2 regions of the Glaciihabitans arcticus genome follow, and region 1 is predicted to be linked to the other one. Evidence: predicted binding sites of a transcription regulator. Region 1 holds the regulator's gene; the other holds the start of a gene.

The links. Region 1 encodes HrcA, which represses chaperone genes, less so after heat shock. Its sites were predicted from a motif close to TTNGCACTCGNNNNNNNCGAGTGCNAA; they were not measured.
Region 2: the regulator HrcA is predicted to act here: its motif matches at 1,620-1,646, upstream of groES (co-chaperone GroES).

Annotation. Positions count from the first base shown of each region.
Region 1 is NZ_SISG01000001.1:1,224,564-1,227,969, reverse strand. Features, by position in the region: gene hemW (radical SAM family heme chaperone HemW) at 1-115, shown strand, start outside; gene EYE40_RS05880 (DUF4870 domain-containing protein) at 133-525, opposite strand; gene EYE40_RS05875 (DUF4870 domain-containing protein) at 587-973, opposite strand; gene hrcA (heat-inducible transcriptional repressor HrcA) at 1,190-2,221, shown strand; gene dnaJ (molecular chaperone DnaJ) at 2,249-3,364, shown strand; gene EYE40_RS05860 (16S rRNA (uracil(1498)-N(3))-methyltransferase) at 3,371-3,406, shown strand, end outside.
Region 2 is NZ_SISG01000001.1:2,154,378-2,157,783, forward strand. Features, by position in the region: gene EYE40_RS10500 (ABC transporter substrate-binding protein) at 1-206, opposite strand, end outside; gene rarD (EamA family transporter RarD) at 228-1,148, opposite strand; gene groES (co-chaperone GroES) at 1,245-1,541, opposite strand; gene EYE40_RS10515 (THUMP-like domain-containing protein) at 1,684-2,859, shown strand; gene EYE40_RS10520 (DUF4190 domain-containing protein) at 2,856-3,406, opposite strand, start outside.

The sequences.
Region 1 (3,406 bases):
GGGGCTGATCGCCGACGAACTGGTCAACGCGGCAGCCGCCCTGCGCGGAACCGTGGAACTGACCCTGCGCGGCCGGCTGCTGGCGGACGCCGTCGTACGACGGCTGACTGACTGACTACGTGATGACTGCGCTTATTTGATGAATTCGATCGTGAGCGGGTACGTGTAGAACTCGCCCTTGTTCGCGGCTATGGCGGCGATGATGCTGAACACGATGATGACGATGCCGACGGCGATCACCACGAAGAAGCCGATGATGACCAGCATGAGCACGCAGCCGACGAGCGAGGCGAGCAGCATGGTGATCTGGAAGTTGAGCGCCGTCTTGGTGTGCGCGTTGACGAAGGGTCCGCGGTCCTTCAGCACAAGGTAGCCGATGAGGGCCGGCCAACCACCGAAGAGCAGGGCGCCGACGTGCACGAGGGTCGCCCAGAGGCGTTCGTCGGCGGGGCTCATGGGCTGCACCGGCGCGGGCTGAAACGGCGGCTGGGCGGGCGGCTGGTAGGGCGGAGGTGTCGTTGACATGCCCCCATTAAAGCCCGAAGGCCGGGATCGATGTGATCCCGGCCCTCGAAGTGTCGAGAAGTTACTTGATGAAACGGATCGCGAACGGGTAGCGGTAGGCGATGCCGTCCTTCGCCTTGAGGAAGCCCTGGATGGAGAAGATGACCTGGACGACGAACAGGGCGAGCGGCAGGATCCAGCCGATGAAGCCCCAGATGCCCAGGGTGACCGCGGTGAGCACCGAGTTCACGATGAAGATCGCGACATGGCCGATGGCGACGGTGATCTGGAAGTTCAGCGCCTCCTTGGCCTCCTGGTTGGTGAAGGCGCCGCGGTCCTTGAAGACCAGCCAGATGATGAGCGAGGGCAGGAAGCTGAGGATGCCGCCCAGGTGCGCGAAGGACGCCCACTGGTTGTCCTCGGCCGTGGTCAGGGGTGCCGCAGCTGCGGGAGGAGTGGGAGCAGTCATGATGTGATGCCTTTCAGGTGGAACGTTGTGGGGTACCGAACCGCTCGGTGACGATGTCGGGTTGACGAACGCGCTGGCCCCCAAATGGGGCGACCGAAACGCACAGAGACAAGGTAGCGCTTGGATTACCGTGCGTGCAACGCCTGCGAGGGGGTGTGTCGCGATACAATTGGCAGTCAGGCTTATGGAGTGCTAGCGGCGAAGGGCGGGTGCAGCATGGTTTCCGACCGCAGCCTCGAAGTCCTTCGAGTGATTGTTCAGGATTACGTCGCCTCGCGCGAGCCCGTCGGGTCCAAGTCGATCGTCGAGCGCCACTCCTTCGGCGTCTCGGCCGCGACGATCCGCAACGATATGGCCCTCCTCGAGGAGGAAGAGCTGATCGTCGCGCCCCACACGTCGTCCGGCCGGGTGCCCACCGACAAGGGCTATCGCGTCTTCGTCGACCAGCTGGCCGACCTTCGGCCGCTGACCAGCGCGCAGCGCACCGCGATCGAGACGTTCCTCGGCCAGTCTGTCGACCTGGATGACGTACTCGCCCGCACCGTTCGACTGCTCTCGCAGCTCACCCACCAGGTCGCCCTGGTGCAGTACCCCTCGCTCACACGCTCCAAGGTGCGTCACGTCGAGCTGGTGCCGCTCGCCCCGCGCAAGCTCATGTCGGTGTTCATCACCGACACGGGGCGCGTCGAGCAGCGCAACATCGACCTTCCCGCCGACCTCGACGGCGAACTGCTCACCACGCTCCGCACCCGACTGAATGCGGGAATCGGCGGCCTCGGTCTCGCCGACGCGGCAACCGCTCTAGCGGCGATGCCGCAGCAGTTCGGGCCGCAGCAGCGTCCGGTCGTCGAGCGCATCGTCTCGAGCCTCGTCGAGCAGGCTGCCGAGAATAGGCAGGACCGACTAGTCATGGCGGGTGCCGCGAACCTCGTGCGCACGGAGGAAGACTTCAGCGGAAGCATCTACCCTGTGTTGGAGGCGATTGAGGAGCAGGTCACCCTGCTCCGGCTCTTCGGAGAGGTCGGCAGCGACAAGAACGACCAGCACGGTGTCGCGGTGAGCATCGGTCGTGAGAACGCGGAGTTCGGCCTGGGGGAGACCTCCGTGCTGACTCATGGCTACGGTGCATCCGGAACAGCTATCGCGAGGCTCGGTGTGCTCGGGCCGACGCGAATGGATTATTCGAACAACATGGCGGCAGTGCGGGCGGTAGCGCGCTACCTGACCCGCCTGCTGGGCGAAGACTGAACTACAACCTGAGGAATGACGGATAACGTGGCAGACCACTACGAGACACTCGGTGTCGAACGAACCGCGACGGCTGACGAGATCAAAAAGGCGTATCGCCGTCTCGCGCGCGAGTTCCACCCCGACGTGAACCCGAGTGAGGACGCATCCGACCGCTTCAAGTCGGTCACGCACGCCTACGACGTGCTGAGCGACGCGCGCCAGCGCGAGGAGTACGACCTCGGACCCAACCCCGGCTTCGGCGGCGGCGGTGCGGCAGGCTTCGGCGACATCTTCGAAGCGTTCTTCGGCGCAGCGGCCCCCGGAAGCGGCGGCAGCGGTGCAGCCCCCCGATCCCGCAAGGAGCGTGGCGGCGACGCCCTGCTTCGTGTCGATGTCGACCTCGACGAGGTCATCTTCGGCACCAAGCGCGACCTCGAGGTCGCGACGGCCGTGCTGTGCGAGGCCTGCGAGGGTTCCTGCTGCGCTCCCGGCACGCGCGCAGTGGTGTGCGACATCTGCCACGGTTCCGGCCAGATCCAGCGCGCCGTGCGCAGCCTCCTGGGCAACATCATGACGTCGAGCCCGTGTGGCACCTGCCGCGGGTTCGGTACCGTCATCCCGAGCCCCTGCCCGACCTGTGCGGGACAGGGCCGCGTTCGCGCGACCCGCAAGATGACCGTAGACATCCCCGCCGGCGTCGACACCGGCCTGCGCCTGCAGCTTCCCGGCCAGGGCGAGATCGGCCCGGCCGGCGGCCCGCACGGCGACCTGTTCCTCGAGATCAAGGTCAAGCACAACGACATCTTCAGCCGTAACGGCGACGACCTGCTCGCGACCCTTGAGATCAGCATGGCCGACGCCGTGCTGGGCACCACAGCGAAGTTCCCCGGGCTCGACGGCCCGATCGAGCTCGAACTCAAGCCCGGCACGCAGAGCGCCGAGGTCGTGACCCTCAAGGAGCGCGGCATCTCGCGTCTGCGCGGCAACGGACGCGGCGACCTGAAGATCGGTGTGCAGGTTCTGACCCCGACCAAGCTGAACGCCAGGGAGCAGGAGCTGCTGCGCCAGTTCGCCGGCACCTACAAGGCCAAAGCGCCGCAGCTCGCCGAGTTCCAGCAGGGACTCTTCGCGAAGCTGCGCGATCGGTTCCTGCACGTCTAGCTTCCTATGGCCCACTTCTACCTCAACGAACTCATCGAGAGT
Region 2 (3,406 bases), 930 kb from region 1:
CGCACCGCGAGCTCGACGCCCGCAACCATCGCGCCACCCGTTGCGGCATTCGCGCCGGTGAGGCCGAACAGGGTGCCGATGCGCAGCACGCCGTCGCCCGTGATGGCGAAGGTCTGCTCGGGAGTCGGCGCGGGCTCGGGGGCGAGCAGCGAGCAGCCGCCAAGGCCTGTGGCGAGCACCAGTCCGAGAGCAAGGGATCGCCGCATACCGGGCACCCTACCGTCGCGTCAGGGTCGCTCGAGGGAGGCGCGACGAGGACCCCGACCCGCGGTGAACATGTCGATGGTGAGCACGATGAGGGCGACCCAGACAAGTCCGAAGCCGAGCCAGCGCGCGAACGGCATGTCCTCGTGCAGCACGAACACGCCGATGATCAGCTGCAGCACCGGGGCGAGGTACTGGGTCAGCCCCATGTAGCTGAGCGGCAGTCGCCGGGCACCTGCCGCGAAGAGCAGCAGGGGAACGGCGGTGATGACGCCGGCGCTCATCATAAGCAGCAGGTGCGGAATTCCCGAGTTACCGGTGGTGAGCGCGCCGTTCGCGGCAATGACGATGAGCACGACCGAGGCGAACGGCGCGAGCCAGGCCGTCTCGATGGTGAGCCCGCTGATCGCATCCACTCGCCCGCCGACCTGCTTCTTGACCAGGCCGTACAGGCCGAATGAGAATGCGAGGATGAGCGCGATCCACGGGAACTGCCCGTAATTCACGGCGAGCACGAGCACGGCGACGGCGCTGATGCCGATCGAGACCCACTGCAGCGGGCGCAGCTTCTCGCGCAGCACGAACACGCCGAGCAGCACCGTCACGATCGGGTTGGTGAAGTAGCCGAGTGCGGCCTCCACCACATGCCCGGTCAGCGTGGCGAACACGTACACGCCCCAGTTGACCAGGATCAGCACACCGGCGCCGCCGAGGATGAGCGTGGTTCGGGTGTCCCGCACGATGGTGATGAGCGCGGGCCATCCTCTCGTCACAGTGAGAAGCACCAGGCAGAAGACCACCGACAGCACGATGCGCCAGGCGACGATCTCGGGGGCGGACGAAGGTGACAGCAGCACGAAGAAGACGGGCAGGAAGCCCCAGAGGCCGTACGCGGCGATCGCGTAGGCGAGACCCGCGCCCATGCTGGAGGGAGCGGGTTTCAGGGGCACCGCTTCAGACTAGGCCCGCGGCGAACGGCAGAACGCCCGGTGACCGAGGTCACCGGGCGTTCTGGCAGTAATTCGTTGCGGGTTGGCTGCTTAGCGAACCACAACGGCGAGCACGTCGCGAGCGGAGAGCACGAGGAGGTCTTCTCCGCCGTACTTCACCTCGGTTCCGCCGTACTTGGAGTAGATGACCTTGTCGCCCACGACGATGTCGAGGGGGATGCGGTTTCCGTTGTCGTCGATGCGACCGGGGCCGACGGCGACGACTTCACCCTCCTGGGGCTTTTCCTTCGCGGTGTCGGGGATGACGAGTCCGGAAGCAGTTGTTGTTTCTGCCTCGACCTGCTTGATGACGATGCGATCCTCGAGCGGCTTGATGGAGACCGACACGGTCCACCTCTTTCTGAAACTAGAAATCTTTGGTTGGCACACTCGGTACGAGAGTGCCAGAACAACTGTACCGGGCGGTTAGCACTCGTGCAATCCGAGTGCCAGAGGATCGCTGCGGGCGAAACACGGGAGAATGGGGGGCATGGAGGCATCGGAGCTACGCGAACTGTTATCGGTCGAGGGCCTCGGGCTGCTCGACTCGCTGCCGCCCTATGAGACCACCGCAGACGTCGTGCGAATGGTCGCCGACCTACGCAAGGCCGGGCACTCCCCCGGGCTCGTGGCCGCCGTTCTCAGCCAGGCCCGACTGCGCGCACGAGCATCCTCAAAATTCGGCCCATTTGCCGAGAGGATGCTGTTCACCGAGGCCGGGCTCGAGCAGGCAACGCGGCTGCGCGTCGCCGCGATGCACGCGGGGCGCTTCCGCGATGCCGGCCTCACCCGCATCGCCGATCTCGGCAGCGGCATCGGCGCAGACGCCCTCGCGCTCGCCGCCATCGACCTCGAGGTGACCGCCGTCGAGCGGGATGAGGTCACCGCGGCGATCGCCGCCTACAACCTGGCCGGCTGGCCGAACGCGACGGTCGTCAACGGCGACGCCGAGTCGGTCGAACTCGCCGAATTCGACGGCGTCTACCTCGACCCCGCGCGCCGCAACGACAGCAAGCGGCTATCCAATCCGGCCGACTGGTCGCCCTCCCTCGACTTCGCCTTCGGACTGGGAGAGCGGATGCCCGCGGGCGTCAAGCTCGGGCCGGGCATTGACCGCGACCTCATTCCGCCCGGCACCGAGGCGCAGTGGGTGTCGGTGGATCGGGATGTCGTCGAGGTCGGCGTCTGGTTCGGCGCCGTGGCCCGACCGGGCGTGGGTCGGGCGGCCCTCGTCATCGGGGCGCACGGCACAGCCGAGCTCACGGCCGAGCGTGACTCGCCCGACGCGGACACCGGGGACCTCGGCGAGTTCCTCTACGAGCCGGACGGTGCCGTCATCCGGGCCCGCCTGATCGGCGACCTCGCCCGCTCACTGGGCGCACGAATGCTCGACGACCAGATCGCCTGGATCACCTCACACACCGCAGACGTCACGCCGTTCGCGCAAGGCTTCCGGGTCGCCGAGACACTTCCCTACGACGAGCGGCGGCTCAAGCAGCTGCTCAGCGCGCGCGGCATCGGCACCCTTGAGATCAAGAAGCGCGGCATCGACGTGGATCCCGCCCAGCTGCGCAAGCGTCTGTCGCTCAAGGGTGCGGGATCCGCGACCCTCATCCTCACCCGCGCGGCGGGCAAGCGGATAGCGATTTTGGCGGACCGCCTCTAGGAGAAGTCGCCCCACATCGCCGCACCGGGGATGATCAGGATGATCGCGAGCCAGAAGAGGCCGGTGAGGATTCCGAGACCCGCGGCGATGTAACCGGTGATGAGGCCGGTGATCCACATCGCCCGAGCCTGCGGCTGGCGCTTCTGGGCGAGGTGGCCGAGCACAACGGCCACAACACCGGGAATGAAGCCGAACGACGCGAAGGTGAGCAGCACAGCGACGATGCCGGTGACCATCGAGGCGATGCTCAGGCCCTGCGGCTGCACCGGCGTGGTGACGTAGGTTCCGGTCGTGTAGTCGTAGTTCTGCGTGACCGCGTAGGGGTTGGGCTGCGCGGGGGCGCCATAGGGCGGTGCGGCGGGAGCACCGTAGGGCGCTGCCGGCGCCGCGTACGGGTTCGGGCGCGGCTCGAACTCCGGGGTGACGGCGGCAGGTGCGGGTGGCGGTCCGGCGGCGACCTGCGGGGCCTCGGGGGCCTCGGGAACGACGGGTGCTGCCGGAGTTTCAGGCACCTCGGGCGCTACGGCCGCGGGGCTCGCATCGGGCG